One region of the Gordonia sp. NPDC003422 genome, then DNA from elsewhere that is predicted to be linked to it. Evidence: predicted binding sites of a transcription regulator. Region 1 holds the regulator's gene; each other region holds the start of a gene.
What was found. Region 1 encodes LexA, which represses DNA repair genes until DNA is damaged. Its sites were predicted from a motif close to CGAACANNTGTTCG; they were not measured.

Region 1 (5,461 bases):
GCATTTCCCGGGCAGAAGGTCGTGGTTCGCACGCTCGACGCGGGCTCCGACAAACCGCTCAAATTCGTCAACCACAAAGACGAGGCAAATCCGGCACTAGGAGTTCGTGGCGACCGAATCGCGGTGGAGAACCCGGAGATTCGAGCGCACCAACTCGATGCGATCGCGCGGGCCGCAGCCGAAACCGGATCGACACCGTGGGTGATGGCACCGATGATCGCCAGCGCCCGGGAAGCAGCGGCGTTCGCGCAGGAGGTGCGTGCGCGGGGGATGACCGCCGGAGTGATGGTCGAGATCCCCGCCGTCGCGATTCTGGCGCCGCTCATCCTCGCGGAGGTGGACTTCGTATCCATCGGCACCAACGATCTGACGCAGTACACGATGGCCGCCGACCGGATGTCCGCGGACCTCGCGTCGTTGACCGACCCGTGGCAACCGGCGGTGCTCAAGCTCATCGCCGAGGTCGCGTCGGCAGGTCAGACGTTGGGCAAGCCGGTGGGGGTGTGCGGGGAGGCCGCCGCCGACCCCAACCTCGCATGCGTGCTGACCGGGCTCGGGGTGACCTCGCTCTCGAGTGCACCGGTCGCCGCGGCCGGCGTCGGCGCGCGGCTCGCCGAGGTCACCCTCGACGCGTGCCGCGAAGCCGCCACTGCAGCACTGGCAACCGCGGATCCGGCCGGTGCGCGTCAGGCCGCGACGTCGGTGCTCGACGCCGCAGCCACCCCGCTCTCTCCTGCCGTCTGAGACGAAGACTTCGGCTGTCCGTGGTTCCGTATGAAGTTGTGCCCGGATTCCGGGCACAACTTCAACGGATTGTGCTTCCGCTGTCGATGGCGGCGCCCAGGTCGCTGACCTGGGCAAATGCGTCAGTGTGGTGCCGCAAAATCTAGGGGAAGAGTTTCTTCCCCGGGGTTCACAGTCGTCCCCGAGAAATTTGTAGGGGAGGACTCTGAGGGTAGGGGAGGAAGTTTCTTCCCCTGCTTTCTGCGGGTGCCGCGTCCGTGCGGCGCGTTCCGCAGAACGCGCCGATCGACGTTAGCGGGCTCGACGGAACAGGTGCTCGCATTCCTCCCATCTGCTCGTAATGCATTGCGCGCGGATGGGAGACGCGCGCAGATGCGAGCACTCGGGATGGGTGGTCTGTGCGGGGGCGAGATGGTGTCCCCGGCGCATCGTCGGCGCTGCGTGAGTGCAGAAACCGCGTGTCTGGCCAGAAACCCGAGGCGCCCCAGCGGTTTCTGGCCACAGCTGAGGTTTCTGGCCAGGTCCACGGTCGGGTTGAAAGGTACAGATATCCGACGGGGTGTACTTGCCCTCAGATCCGGCGCATCACCGTCACAACCTTGCCGAGGATGGCGGCGTCGTCGCCGGGGATCGGCTCGAACAGCTCGTTGTGCGGCATGAGCCAGACGTGCCCGTTCTTGCGCTTGAACGTCTTCACCGTGGCCTCGCCGTCGATCATCGCGGCGACGATGTCGCCGTTCTCGGCCACGCTCTGCTGACGGACGACCACCCAGTCGCCGTCGCAGATCGCGGCGTCGATCATCGATTCGCCGACCACCCGCAGCAGGAACAGTGAGCCGTCCCCGACCAGTTCGCGGGGGAGTGGGAACACGTCTTCGACCGCTTCCTCGGCGAGGATCGGTCCACCGGCGGCGATCCTGCCCAGCACCGGCACGAAGGTCGGCGTCGGCAGCGGATCGCCTCCCGCGTTGGTCGCGGCCGGATCTGCGTCCTGCACGTTGACCGCGCGTGGACGGTTGTGGTCGCGCTTGAGCAGTCCCTTGCGCTCCAGCGTGCGCAGCTGGTGGGCGACCGACGATGTCGAGGTGAGTCCGACCGCGTCGCCGATCTCGCGGATGCTCGGGGGATAGCCACGTTCGCGCACCGATTGCCGGATCACGTCCAGCACGCCGCGCTGACGCGCGGTCAGCGACGCCTCGGCGGCGGCAGGATCGATGGGAGCGTCCTGGTCGCGATCATCGCTCCGAGTTCCGGTGCGCTTGGGCCGTGAGTCGCTCATCTGCTCGGATTCCTCTCTGTCGCCGCCTCGCTTGAGAGCGAATCGGCTGGTTGTCGGCGGCGGGTGTTGACATGTCCGTGGGCCCGAGCCTAGCGGAGCGCGACGATCACTTCAAACATTTGTTCGAGGTGTGGCGCGACTTTGTCGGTCGGGCGTGGTACAACTCGAACATCAGTTCATCGAACACGTGATCGAGGCCGTCGAACGTCCTCGACAGCGCGTTCGCCGAACTGCCCGAGTACCCGGCACAACCGCCACGAGCACCCCCGGAGGCCAGCATGACCAGCGCGACACTCACCCGTTCGGGCCGCGCCCGCACCAGCGTGGACTCGACCATTGTCACCACTCGTAAGGCGGCCGGCACGCCGCTGCGGACGCAGCCCGCGCCGCGCGGCATCACGCGGCCGACCGGCCGGCCGATCGGGCAGACCAGCCCGGCAGGTCGCGCCGACGCGCCGATGCCGGGGGTCGCGCCGACCTCGACGCGGTGCGGCGAGGCGGTGGGGCGTCGCGGGTCCAAACGGCCCGCATCCGCCGTGTACGCGCGTCGGCGTGCCACCGCGCTCGGGGTGCTCGCCGGTCTCGCGCTCGCGGTGTCGGTGTGGGTGATCGGCATCGTCGGCAACAACTACGCCGAGTCGCAGACCCCGTCGCCGACGAGTACCCAGGTGACGCACGTGCGGGCGGGTGACTCGCTGAGCACCATTGCGGCGCGGGTGGCGCCGGACGTTCCGCGCCAAGTGGTCATCGACGAGATTCTGGAGCTGAATGACCTGGAGTCCAGCGGACTTCGGGTCGGGCAGCCACTGCTGACACCCGCGTACCGCTGATCGGCGGGCGGTATCCTCGATGTCACAGGGACCGGTCGGGAACCGACCCGGCGTACGACTCGCATGTGCCGCCGTGTCCCGCGACAGGCGTGAGGATCACATGCGCTGCCCCTTCTGCAAGAACGAGGACACCAAGGTCATCGACTCGCGTGTCGCCGACGAGGGGCAGGCCATCCGGCGGCGTCGGGCGTGCGTTGAGTGCGGCCGCCGCTTCTCCACGGTGGAGAGCGCGGTGCTCGCCGTGGTGAAACGCAACGGCGTGACCGAACCGTTCAGTCGGGAAAAGGTGATGCGCGGGGTCCGTCGCGCATGTCAGGGGCGCGAGGTCGGCGACGACGACCTCGCACAGTTGGCGCAACAGGTGGAAGACGCCGTCCGCGCCAGCGGTTCGGCCGAGATCCCGAGCAACGAGGTCGGTCTCGCGATCCTCGGACCGCTGCGCAACCTCGACGAGGTGGCCTACCTGCGCTTCGCCTCGGTGTACCGGTCGTTCGATTCGCTCGACGACTTCCAGCGTGAGATCGACGACCTCCAAGGCCGTTCGGTCGCAACGAATGGCGCCGATACCAAGGTGTCAGCCGAGTCTGTCCAGGGTTCGTAGCGCCCTTTTCTCGGATACGGGGTACGCGGTTCCGATGCGCTGGGCGAACACACCCACCCGCAGTTCCTCGACGAGCCAGTGGGCTTCTTCGTTGACCGCGTCCCGCCTGGCCGCCGACACCTGCGCGAGACGCTGATTCCAGCGTTGGGTCACGCGGTCGATGACCGCGACGCCTTCCTGGTCGCGTGCCGCCGATGCGGGCAGCGCTGCCAACCTGGTCTGTGCGGCGAGAAGGTAGCGCGGCAACTCGGACAGGTGAGTACGCCCGGTGACGCGGACGAATCCGTCGAACACCAGGTCGTCGATCTGTTCGGCGACGTCGTCGGCTGCCACCGAACCCGCGTGTTGGTCGATCAGCGTGCGCACCGGGGCGAGGGCCCGAAGGGTCGCCACGGCGAGAGCGAAGTACTCGGGTGCGGCGGCCAGGGCTGCCGGCTGTATCCGCGCGCGCACGGTCTCGAACTCGGCGGGAGTGCGGACGGCGGCAACGGCGGCGGACGCATCAGCCATCTGGTCGCGGATCGCGCGTCGCGTGCAGTCGGCGGTGAGGTCCTCGATCCTGCGGTAGGGGCTCTGGCTCAAGGCGAGTCTGTCGGCCCCGGCCAGAGAGCCGACGACCTTCTTCGACAGCGGCGGGATGGCGATGTCGAGCAGGGCCGCGACGCCTTCGAAAACGAGCCGATCACGCTCCTGCGGGGACGTCGCGTCGGTACGGACGACGGCACGCGAGGCGCCGGTCGCGTCGGTCACCGCCGTGATCGCGGGGTAGCGGGTCAGTTCTTGACCGGCGATCTTCACCTGCGAGCTGTGTGGGAGCGAACCGATCCCGTCGGCCGTCCACGCGGTGAACTCGCGCCGGACGATCGGCTCCGGGGTGGTGCTCCGACGATGTCGGCGTTGGAGATCGGTGAGCGAGTCGTCGGTGTCGACGATGGCGCCCGTCGCATCGGCGAGCGCAAAATGCACGCGCAGGTGTGCCGGTAGCCGGTCGGGGACGAAATCGTCGGCGGCCACCGTGGTTCCGACGATGGTGGTCAGCTCCCGGGCCAGTCCGGACACGATCGGTTCGGACCGTGGTTTCAGTTGGGACAGAGCGAGTTCGGCGAACCGCCCGGCGGGCGACATCGTCTTGCGCAGATGCTTGGGCAGCGTCTTGACCAGCGCGGTGGCCAATTCCGATCGCAGGCCCGGCACCGTCCAGTCGAAGCCCGCGGACCGGATGTGGCCCAGCAGTGCTTCCGGAATGACCACGGTCACGCCGTCATCCGTGGCCGCCGGATCGAACCGGTACCGCAATTCGAGTCGTGCGTCGCCCTGTTGCCATGCGCCGGGAAAGTCCGCGTCGGCGACCGAGGTGTCGGCGCCGACGTCGGCGGCAGTGAGATCGAGCAGATCCGGCCGATCGCGGCGTGCGCGCTTCCACCAGGTGTCGAAGTGGCGGGCCGAGGTGACCTCGGCTCCGATGCGCTGATCGTAGAAATCGTAGAGTTGATCCTCGGTGATGACGAGATCGCGTCGGCGGACTCGGTGTTCGACGTCGGCGGCCGCCTCGAGCAGTTCGCGGTTGCGGTGGAAGAAGGAGTGATCGGTGCGCCAGTCGCCCTCGACCAGCGCGTGGCGGATGAACAACTCGCGGGACGTGACCGGATCGATCGGCCCGTACACGACCCGTCGTCGAGCAACCAGGGTGACGCCGTAGAGCGTGACCCGGTCGTAGGCCATCGCCGCGCCCCGTTTTGCCGACCAATGCGGCTCGCTGTAGGTGTGCTTGACCAGGCTGCCGGCGACCCGTTCCACCCACAGCGGGTCGATCCCGGCCACGGTGTGCGCGAAAAGCCGTGAGGTCTCCAGGATTTCGGCGGCCATGAGGAAGGCGGGCGGTTTCCGCGCAAGGGCCGAACCCGGGAAGATCATCAGCGTGGTGCCGCGGGCTCCCGTGTATTCGCGGCCCTCGGAATTGCGCACAGCGATGTTGCTGAGCAGTCCGGACAGGACCGCTCGGTGGAT
Region 2 (5,461 bases), on a different contig from region 1:
TTGTGGTCACCGGCGCCAACAGCGGGCTGGGTGCGCAGACCGCGAAGGCCTTGGTCCGCGCGGGTGCCGAGGTGATCCTGGCCTGCCGCAACACCGCCAAGGCCGACGTGGTCGCAGCCGAGTTGGGGTCCAAGGCCACCGTCGCCCAACTCGACCTCGCCGATCTGAAATCCGTGCGCGCGTTCGCCGACGCCTTCGACGGCGCGGACGTCCTCGTCAACAACGCCGGCCTCATGGCTGTGCCGCTGAGTCGGACCGCCGATGGCTTCGAAATGCAGATCGGCACAAACCATCTCGGGCATTTCGCGCTCACCGGCCTGGTGTTGCCCAAGATCGCCGATCGCGTCGTCACCTTGTCGTCAGGTGCCCACCAGATCGGCCGCATCGACCTCGGTGATCTCAACTGGGAGAAGCGGCGCTACAAGCGTTGGCAGGCCTACGGCGACTCCAAGATGGCCAACCTTATGTTCGGCAAGGAACTGGCCGCGCGGCTGTCGGCGAGCGGCTCGCCGGTGAAGTCACTCATCGCCCATCCGGGTTACGCCGCAACCGAATTGCAGGGTCGCACGGAGACCTTCAGCGATCGTTTGGCGCGCTTGGGTAACAAATTGCCGATCGCGCAATCGGCGGCCGACGGCGCGTTGCCGACCCTCTATGCCGCAACCGTTCCCGACGTGAAGTCCGGCGAGTTCTTCGGCCCGAAAAAGTATTTCGGACTCCAGGGCCCTCCCGGGCGGTCGCGCTACAACAAGAAGGCCGACGACGTCGCCTTCCGCTACGGCCTGTGGTCGCTGTCGGAGAAGCTCACCGGGGTGACGTTCGAGATCTGAGGCCTGGCTGATCCGAAGAGTTCGGTGACCGACGCTCTGACCTGGGCAAACGCCGCAGTGCTCTGTCCCTGAAAATAGGGGAAGAACTTCTTCCCCGGGGTTCACAGTCGTCCCCTAGAAATTCCTAGGGGAAAACTCCAAGGGTAGGGGACGAGTTTTCTTCCCCTACTTTCCGCGGGTGCCGCGAGCGTGCGGCGCGTTCCGCGGAACGCGCCGATCGATAGTCGCGAGCACCCCTTGAGCGGGAAGCGTCCGCGTGCGGCGAGACGGTTTCCGAGGCCGCCGCCGAGACGCATGGTCGGCGTGTCGCGATCCAGAAACCGCGTGTCTGGTGAGAAACCCGGTGCGCACCAGCGGTTTCCGATCACGCTGGCGGTATCTGGCCAAGAATGCGGTTACTGCGACGAGATCGCGCTCTTCCCGCCTCTACGATCGCTGACAACGTCGGCGGGTGGGTCGCAGATCCGAAGAGCGCTCCACCGCGCACTGTTGTGAGTGCGAGTTTCGCTCCGGTCCCCTTACTGCAGCGTGAACTTGATCGAGTTCGACGCACCCGAGACGCCGTCGGTGACGGTGATCTTGTAGTCGCCCGCGGTCTTCAGTTGGTACGACTTCACCGCCGTACAGTCGGCGGTTTTGGTGACGGCGGCCTTCTTGGGGATCTTCGGGCCCGACAGCACGACGGACATCTTGCACTCGTTGCCGTCGATGACATTGCCGGCGTCGATGGTCGAGTTCCACTTCACGCCGATGCGGGTGTTGCGCGGGTACACGCTCGGGCTGATCTCGGGAGTCTTGTTGGGCGTGTAGACCCACACGTTGATCGACTTGACGCCGTTCGGGGCGTCGGGACGACCCAGCTTGCCGTAGTGCTGCGGCTTTTTGCTCGAGGAGCCGAGAGCAGCACTGCCGGAATCCAGGCTTCCTGACGCGCTGCCGAACGGGTCGGCCGACGATGATCCGGCGGCGACGGTGATGGCGGATGCGGCAAGCATGGCGGCGGTGATCGAAGTCAGGTACGTGCGCTTCATCGAACTCTCTCAGGTCGGTTTATAACGATTCGATTAAAGCATGCGCGTCGACGTCGGCCGCAGTTCGGTTCACCACACACCGGGCGGACGGAACTGAACACTGATCCGCGGGCCGGCTCCGCGAGCCTTGGGAACTGCATGTTCCCAGGTCCGCTGGCAGCTGCCGCCCATCACCAGCAGATCGCCCGACGACAACGTGAATCGCAGCGACGCACCGCCCGTCCGTGGCCGCAGCGCGAGGACTCGCGGCGCACCGAGTGACAGGATCGCGACCATGGTGTCGTGCGTCGCGCCACGGCCGAACCGATCGCCGTGCCAGGCCACCGAGTCGGACCCGTCCCGGTAGAGACACAGCCCGGCGGTGGCGAATCCCTCGGGTAACTCGTCGCGGTAGTGGGCGCTGAGCGCCTGCCGGGCCTCGCTGAGCAGCGGCTCGGGCAGGGGTTGATCGGCCTGGAAGGTCGCGACGAGCCTCGGCACGTCGACGACGCGGTCGTACATGCGGCGACGTTCGGCCCGCCACGGCACGTACTCGTGCAGGGCGTCGAACAGCGGCACCGACGACCCCACCCAGCCCGGCCGTAAGTCCACCCAGGCGCCGTCGGACAGGTGTCGTCGGCGTGTGGCGCCGTGCAGTTCTCTCAGGGTCGGCGCCGACTCATCGGCGTCGAACAGCGACGTCTGCATGCCGGCGGTCATGGCGCGAGCTTACCGCACGCTCGAACAATTGTGCGATAACGCACGTCAGGGAGAGGAGGGGACCTGTCGAGATCAACCAGTGGTGGACAGCGCGCGTCGGTGGAAATCGGGTCACGCTCGCTGACGTACGGGCGTGATTGGCAGCCGCAGCGCCCCGGGCGCGTGGGTCGGAACCGTCGGGTGCAGCGGCTGCGTCGGCTCGATCGGCGAGTAGACGCTGCCGAGGGGTGGACGCCGATCCAGTTCGCCGGCATTGGGCCACATCGCGAGGGCGCGTTCGGCCTGGGCGGTGATGGTGAGCGACGGGTTGACGCCCAGGTTCGCCGACACCGTCGAACCGTCGACGACGTGCAGTCCCGGATGCCCGAACACGCGATGGTAGGCGTCGACCACACCATCGTCGGCGCTGGTGCCGATCGAGCATCCGCCGAGGAAGTGGGCGGTCATCGGGATGTTCAGCAGGTCGACGACGGAGCCGCCGGGATCGCCGTCGATCTCGCGGGCCACCGCCCGGACGGCCGTGTGTCCCTCCGGTATCCAGCGCGGTGGCGGATCTCCGGCGCCCGGCCGGCTGCGCAGGATCGGCCCGAATCTGCCTCGGCGCGAGGTCAATTCGATCGAGTTGTCGACCGTCTGCATCACCAGCGCGATGATCGTGCGTTCGGACCACCGGCGCACCGACAGGCTGCGGGCGGTGGTCAACGGATGCGTGAGCATGACGATGATCGCCTTGAGGAGGCGCGGGATGCGTCCACCGCCGTCCACCAGAACCGCTTGCAAGAGCCCGATGAGGTTGCTGCCCTTGCCATATCGCACTGGCTCGATATGCGTGTGGTCGTTCGGGTGGAACGACGACGTGATCGCGACGCCGTGGCTGTAGTCGACGTCGCCGACGCTGCGCGCACTGGCGGCGAGGACGGCCTCGGAATTCGTCCGGACCACTCGGCCGAGCCGCGACGACAGCCTGGGTAGCCGTCCCCCGCGCTGCATGTCGAGCAGCAACTTGTTGGTCCCGTACGTACCGGCCGCGAGAACCACGTGGTCGGCGGTGAAAGTGTGGCGGGTTCGGCGTCGGCCGCTGCGATGGGCGTCGAGTACGTATCCGCCGCTGCCCTCGGGGGTGATGGCGTGAACCGTTGTCATGTCGATGATCTCGGCGCCCGCGGCCTCCGCGAGGTGCAGATAGTTCTTCACCAGCGTGTTCTTGGCGCCGACCCGGCAGCCGGTCATGCAGGCGCCGCATTCGGTGCAGCCGGTGCGGTCGGGGCCCGCGCCACCGAAGAACGGGTCGGCGACCGATTGGCCGGGTGTCCCGAAGAACACGCCCACCGGCGTCGGCACAAAGGTGTCGCCCGCGCCCATCTCGTCGGCGACGCGGCGCATCACCTCGTCGGCCGGGGTGACGTGCGGGTTGGTGGTGACGCCGAGCATGCGCGACGCCTGGTCGTAGTAGGGGTCGAGTTCGGTGGCCCAGTCGGTGATGGCACCCCAGTGCGGGTCGTCGAAGAACGCCGGCAACGGACGGTAGAGCGTGTTGGCATAGTTCAGCGAACCGCCGCCGACGCCCGCGCCGGCCATCACCAGCACGTCCCGCAGCAGGTGCATGCGCTGCACACCGAACAAGCCGAGCGCCGGCGCCCAGACATAGTCGCGCAGCCGCCAACTCGTCTTCGGTAGTTCGTCGTCGGCAAAACGCCGCCCGGACTCGATCACGCCGACGCGATAGCCCTTCTCGGTGAGGCGAAGTGCCGCTACCGAACCGCCGAAACCGGAGCCGACGACGACCACGTCGAAGTGCCGTGGAGTGGTTGTCACCGAACGACTTCCACGTCGTCGACGGGATCGGCCATCGGACGCGACTCGCTGCGCAGGATGTGATCGGCGGGTTCGAAAGTGGCCATGAGCCGCCGGTAGGTGCTGGTGTAGTTCGGCCACATCACCGAGTTGTGACCGGTGTCGTCGAGGTACCAGCTCGAGCATCCGCCCGAATTCCACACGGTGCCATCGAGCTCCAGGTCGAGGTGGGCGTTGTAGTGGTCTTGTGCGGCCTGCGTGACCTCGACGGTCGTCTTGTTCATGCGTCGCAGGGTGCCGATCGTGGTGCTGACGTAGTCGGCCTGGGGTTCGAGCATGAGCACGATCGAGCTGTGGCCGAGGTTGGTGTTGGGGCCGTACAGGAAGAACAGATTGGGAAATCCGTGAACGGACACACCGCGATATGCCCGGGGAGATCCGGCCCAGGTGTCGGCGAGCGTGTCGCCGGTGCGGCCTCGGATCGCCGACGCGATCGGGGGAGTGGTCGGGGTGAAGCCTGTCGCGAAGATCACCGTGTCGACCTTGTGTTCGGTGCCCGCGTCGTCGATGGCGCCGCCCGGCGTGAGGCCGGTGAGCGCGCCGGTGACGGTGACGTTCGGCCGCTGCAGCGCGGGAAACCACTTGTTGGTGAGCAGCATCCGCTTGCAGCCGATGGTGTAGGACGGCGTGAGTCGACGTCGCAACTCGCGGTCGTGCACCTGCACGCGCAGTTGGGCTTTCGCGATCGCCGTGGCGATCGGCAACAGCTTTGGGCGGCGCGCCATCAACAGGACGTAGAATTCGCGGTAGGCCCAGACGAGTTTCCGCATCAGGCGGTGGGCGGCGGGAATACGCCGGTAGAGTCCGCGTTCGAGCAGTCCTATGGACCGGTCGAGCCGCGGCACCACCCAGGCGGGTGTGCGTTGGAGAACGGTCAGGTGCTCCACCTTGTCGACGATCTCCGGGACGATCTGGATGGCCGACGCGCCGCTGCCGACGATCGCCACCCGCCGGCCGTCGAGACGATGGCGATGGTCCCAGTGCGCGCTGTGAAAGGTCGTGCCGCCGAAGTCATCTGAACCGGGGATGCTCGGTATGCCCGGCTCC
Region 3 (5,461 bases), on a different contig from region 1:
AGTGCCGCTCGCACCGTCGGGGCAGCGAAGATCGTGGAACCGACCCAGCAGCTTCCGAGATCGCGCACGGCAAGGGCGATCAACAGAGTTGCGACCGCGCCGCCGGCCGCGACGGTGAACATGGTGTGTTCGGCGGCGTTGCGGCGGATGTCGGGATACTGGTGTGCTCCGTCGGGAACCAGGAACGGAATCACCAATTCCGGAGCGTCGTAGAGGATCTGGCCGCGCCGGAGTCGGCGGGTGATCGAATCCTCGCTCTTGCCATCGGATTCGAGGTCGCCGCGCCATGCCGCCGTCATGGCGTCGAGGAGTTGCTGTCTTCGGGTGCGCGACCGCAGCCACACGAAGCGGACCGGATGGGTGTGATGCGGTGCCGGAGCCGTCAGTGCCTCGGCGAGTGCGGCACGGAGGTCGTCCGCGGGTACGGGCTCGGGTGCGAAGTTGCGCACCGAACGTCGTGCGCGCACCGCTTCACGACGGCCCTGCTCGATCGCCTCGGCAGTGCCGAGCCGGAACAGATCCTCATCGGCCGGCCGGATCAGATCCGCTGCGGTGGTGCCGTTGTCGACGGGAGCGAGTCCCCGTACCACCGCGACCGGCACGCCGGCCAGCTTCCCCTTCACGAGATCTGCTGCGGCAGCGACCTCGTCGGCGACCGCGATGTCGGTGACGATCAGTTCGTTGCCGTGTGCGTCTTCGCCGCCGGCGTACGGGTGGGAGACCGACATCCCGGCCGCCCCGATGGCGACGTCGGTCTGTCCATTGCGCCAGGCCCGGCCCATGGTGTCGGTGATGAGCACGGCGACGTCCACGCCGTGGCATCGCGCCAGTGCCTCGCGCAGTTGCGCCGCACTGAGGTCGGGGTCGACCGGCAGCAGCGCGAGTTGGTCGGCGGGGACGTTGGAACCGTCGACGCCCGCGGCAGCCTGGACCAGCCCGATTCGGTTCTCGGTGATCAGCGTCCGGTTCTTGCGGGCCAACACGCGGACCGACTCGTCGTCGACCAGCTTGCGGCGCAACGTGTCCCGCTCGTCGGGGTCGGTGGGGGCGGGCACCATCCGGCCCTCGACCTTGGAGATGATCTTGCTCGTCACCACCAGCACGTCGCCTGAGCGGAGCCACGGTGCGGCGCGAACGATTTCAGCTGCGAGGTCGGAGTCGCCGGAGAACTCGGGCAGGTCGGCGACAGGCAGGATCTCGATGCTGCCCGGTGCGCGATGGTCGGGTCGGAGGTCGACTTGACGGGGTACGTCACTCACCGGAGGTTCGCCTCCGGGGTGGGCACACCGACCAGTGCGCATGCGGCCCGCACCATCTGTGCGGTCGTCGGCGGGTCGGTCATCAACAGCGGGGCCGAACCGACGGTCATACCGTCGACCTGGGCGTGGTCGCCATCGGCGATCAGCCATCCGTCGAGAATCCCGTTGCCCTTGCGCGGGCCGTAGTGCTCGGCGATGCCCTGGGCGGATGACTCCACGCCGAGCACCGACAGGCATTCGTCGGCCATACCGCGGAGCGGGCGATTGTCGATGACCGGGGAGATGCCGACCACCGGCGCAGACGTGTTACGCAGGGCTGCACGCAGTCCCGGAACGCTCACGATGGCGCCGATGCTGACGACCGGATTGCTCGGCGCGAGGAGCACCACATCGGCCTCGGCGATCGCCTCGGTCACCCCCGGAGCAGCGGTGGTGTCGTCCGACCCCACCTGGGCGAATCCGAACGTGTCGATCTGGGCACGATGCCGAACCCACCACTCCTGGAAGTGGATTGCGACTCGCTCACCTTCCGCGCCACTGGGTTTCGCGACGACCACATGTGTCTCGTGCCGGTCGTCGGTGGCCGGAAGCAGTCGGACGCCGGGCTGCCAGCGGCGGCACAGCGCCGCCGTGACGTCCGACAGGCGGTAGCCGGCGTCGAGCATCTGAGTGCGGATGAGATGGGTGGCCAGGTCGCGGTCACCGAGTCCGAACCAGTCCGGATCGGCGCCGTAGGCGGCCAGTTCCTCTTTGGCGTGCCAGCTTTCGTCGATGCGGCCCCAACCGCGTTCGGGATCGATACCGCCGCCGAGGGTGTACATGCAGGTATCGAGGTCGGGACAGATCCGAACGCCGTGCATCCAGGCGTCGTCACCGACGTTGACGATCGCGGTGATCTCGTGTTCGGCCACGGCGTCGGATCCCGAATCATCCGGTGGCGGCGGAAAGGGTGTCGAACCCAGCATCTCGCGCACGCCGATCAGGAATCGTGCGCCACCGACGCCTCCGACAAGAACGGTCACCTTCACACGGCCACTCTACTGAGGGGCAAAATGGGTGAGGTACGCGGTCAGAAACGCCGACCGTCGTGTCGATCCCTCCAATGACGGATCGCGATGGTATTAAGGAATTTTCTCGTTCGGCTTGACCGCGACCGCCCCGGGCGTGTGTAATCACATCAGTGTCATTCCTGGTTTGATATCGAGAACCGCTGAAGGGCAACGGTTTCGCTCGGGTGTTCGAATCCGGATGATGGGTTGGCGCCCGGCGAGGTCTCGGCGGCGAAGGCCCTCGGCACATGGTGAAGATCGAGAATTGGTGTGGCAGGGGTGGTGAGTGCGGCGCTGATTGTGCGGGGCAAGGGCGCCGGAACGACGAGCAACAAGACAGACTACGACTTCCCAGAGCTAGGAGGCGCCGACGATGGCTTTCGACAACGCGATCGGCAATCCTTTTGAATCCCAAGATCCTTCGTCGTCTTCCGAAACCACGGACGGCTACGCCGGTAACGATGGCTTGTTCAACAGCCTTGGCCCGGTTGATGATTCGATGATCGGTGGCACCGCTGTGCGCACCGCGCCGACGGTCGGCGAGCCTTGTGAGGCTTCCCAGCGTCGGCATCTCTCGCTGGTGCCCAACGATTTCGACGATCTCTTCGACGCTGTCGAAGATCAATGGCAAGACCGCGCGCTGTGTGCCCAGACCGATCCGGAGGCGTTCTTTCCGGAGAAGGGTGGCTCCACCCGCGAGGCCAAGCGCATCTGCCAGGGCTGCGAGGTCAAGGCCGAGTGCCTTGAGTACGCACTGCACAACGACGAACGCTTCGGCATCTGGGGCGGATTGTCCGAGCGCGAGCGTCGCCGCCTGAAGCGCGGCATCATCTGAGTCTCTCCAGATCTCCGGCGACCCTCGACCGCTGATCGAGCCGGTACCGAGCGGAGCGAGGCACCGTGTCGAGATCACTGGTGATCCGTCACGTGGTCTCGACACGCTTCCTCGCCTGGCGGCTCGGTAGCGGCTCGACCAGCGGAAGGGTCCGCGATCCGACGAAACGCTGGCCGCGCTCGGGAACGTATTGATCACTCCGGTCCGCGATCCAACGAAACGCTGGCCGCGCTCGGGAACGTATTGATCACTCCGGCCCGCGATCCAACGAAACGCTGGCCGCGCTCGGGAACGTATTGATCACTCCGGCCCGCGATCAACCGTGTCCTCGTCGACGCCGAGGTGGGTGGCGACTTGCTGAACCAACACTTCGTGGACGAGTTCGAGGAGATCTGCGCCGCGTTTGGCGCGGCTCTCGAGGGGTCGACGGAACAAGATGATCTGCGCGCGGGTGGGGGCGCCGTGTACGTCGATACCGGCCGGGATGAGTCGGGCCAGCGGCACGGCCCCGTCGGCGGTGACCTCGTCGGGCCATTGCACGGTTTCGGGGTCGCGGGGGAGGAGTCGGGGGATGTCGTCGACGGCGACGTCGAGCCCGGAGATCTGGTCGTGCCAGCGGGCGTCGATCTCGGCGAAGGCCTCGAGTGCCACGGCGTCGAACTCGTCGGATCTGCTGTTCCAGGCCGGGACGGACTGTGGCAGAAGGGGGGCTCGCAGGCCGCGCCCGCGCCGGTCCCGGTGGCTGGGCCGGCGCCGGCGGGGTGAGCGGCGGGAAGCTCGGTCGCGTGCGGGTGACGGCTCGAATCGCATGGCGTGAGTCTAGTGGTGTGCGGCCGCGTGTCGTGGCGGCCGTGCGCGGTATGCCGGGATAATCTCGTCACGTGAAGCTTCCCCGACAGTGCTGCAGGCCTGGCTGCGCCCGGTCCGCGGTGGCGACGTTGACCTTCGTGTACGCAGAGTCGACCGCCGTCATCGGGCCACTGTCGACCACCGATGAACCTCATTCGTGGGATCTGTGTGACGAGCATGCCCGGCGAATCACCGTGCCGCGCGGCTGGGAGATGCTGCGTAGCGAGCGGGGTTTCTCGGCGCCGCTGGCCGAGGATCACGAACTGACGGCCCTTGCCGAGGCTGTCCGCGAGGTCGGTGTCGCCGGTGGTGGTCGGAGCGGGGGTTTCCTCGATCGCGACCATTCATCGCAGACCTATGTCGACCAGTTCGGCTATCCACGCGGCACGTCGCAGCCGGTGGACGGCATGGAAGACGTGCGTCCCGGGCGGCATCGAGCGTCCGGTCCGGTGGACGGTTCAGCCCTGATGCCGCCGAGTTCGGTGCACAAGCCACGCCCGGGGCGCCGCGGACACCTGCGGGTCCTGCCCGATCCCGTCGACTGATCCGTCGAGGCCGAATCAGTCCGTGGGCGGACGTGCAAACGATCTGTGCCCGGTCTGTGCGCGCCGACCCGGATGCCTGGCTACGCTGGTCTCATGCGCACCGGTACACCCGATCTCGACGATCCCGAGGAGTTGCTCTCCGCGGACATCGACCGGCTGCTCCCGAGCGCCGCGCTCGCCGGCGCGCAGGTGCGTGCCATTGCCGAGGCGGCCCGTGAGGGTGTGCTGGCGCCGCTCTCCGACGTACGGCCGCGCAGTGTGGTGATCGTGTACGGCGGTGGTGGCGCAGCTGCCCGTGCCGCTGGTCTCGTCGTGGCCACCGTGGCAGCGAGAATCGACGTCCCGGTGGTGACGGGGCCTGCGTTGCCCGGGTGGATCGGACCACTCGACGTGGTGGTGGTTGCCGGCGACGACGCGGGAGACATGACTCTCGCCGACGCCGCTGCGCGTGCGCTCCGGCGCCGCGCCGAGGTCGTGGTGGCCGCGCCGATCGCCGGGCCCCTGCGGGATGCCCTGGGCGGCAATGGCATCGACCTGTCTCCACGCGTGGACGTCGAGCCGAGCCTGCGGTTTGTGGGTTTTGTGGCGGCGTTGCTCGCCGTGCTCACGGCTTTGACGCAGATCCGGTTCGGCGGCGGGGTGCCGGTGCTCGACGAGGTGGCCGACGCCCTCGATGCGGAGGCGTCGTCGGCCCACCCGGCTCGTGAGAGTTTTCACAATCGCGCGAAATCGCTGGCCATCACCGTTGCGGCGAGACCGACCGTGTGGACCGGTGACAGTCCGGCCGGGGTGGTGGTCGCGGCCCATGCGGCCACCAGTTTCGCCGGGATCGCCGGTATCGTCAGTGCCGCAACCGATCTCGGCGACGCGGCGCGGCTGTCCGCAGTGGTCGCCGACCGCCGCACGGGTGACGCATCAGCGGAT

Region 2: ACWDTF_RS08520 (alpha-ketoglutarate-dependent dioxygenase AlkB) is a predicted target of LexA. The motif match lies at 2,582-2,595, and genes of this name have one in related genera.
Region 3: cofD (2-phospho-L-lactate transferase) is a predicted target of LexA. The motif match lies at 2,487-2,500, and genes of this name have one in related genera.

Annotation. Positions count from the first base shown of each region.
Region 1 is NZ_JBSFQL010000003.1:102,531-107,991, forward strand. It holds gene ACWDTF_RS03885 (phosphoenolpyruvate--protein phosphotransferase) at 1-744, shown strand, start outside; gene lexA (transcriptional repressor LexA) at 1,316-2,023, opposite strand; gene ACWDTF_RS03895 (LysM peptidoglycan-binding domain-containing protein) at 2,302-2,853, shown strand; gene nrdR (transcriptional regulator NrdR) at 2,954-3,454, shown strand; gene hrpA (ATP-dependent RNA helicase HrpA) at 3,428-5,461, opposite strand, start outside.
Region 2 is NZ_JBSFQL010000007.1:149,793-155,253, forward strand. It holds gene ACWDTF_RS08510 (oxidoreductase) at 1-830, shown strand, start outside; gene ACWDTF_RS08515 (hypothetical protein) at 1,349-1,861, opposite strand; gene ACWDTF_RS08520 (alpha-ketoglutarate-dependent dioxygenase AlkB) at 1,931-2,560, opposite strand; gene ACWDTF_RS08525 (FAD-dependent oxidoreductase) at 2,672-4,375, opposite strand; gene ACWDTF_RS08530 (flavin-containing monooxygenase) at 4,372-5,461, opposite strand, start outside.
Region 3 is NZ_JBSFQL010000033.1:37,593-43,053, reverse strand. It holds gene ACWDTF_RS22100 (coenzyme F420-0:L-glutamate ligase) at 1-1,259, opposite strand, end outside; gene cofD (2-phospho-L-lactate transferase) at 1,256-2,287, opposite strand; gene ACWDTF_RS22090 (WhiB family transcriptional regulator) at 2,886-3,143, shown strand; gene ACWDTF_RS22085 (metallopeptidase family protein) at 3,444-3,953, opposite strand; gene ACWDTF_RS22080 (DUF3499 domain-containing protein) at 4,025-4,537, shown strand; gene ACWDTF_RS22075 (hypothetical protein) at 4,631-5,461, shown strand, end outside.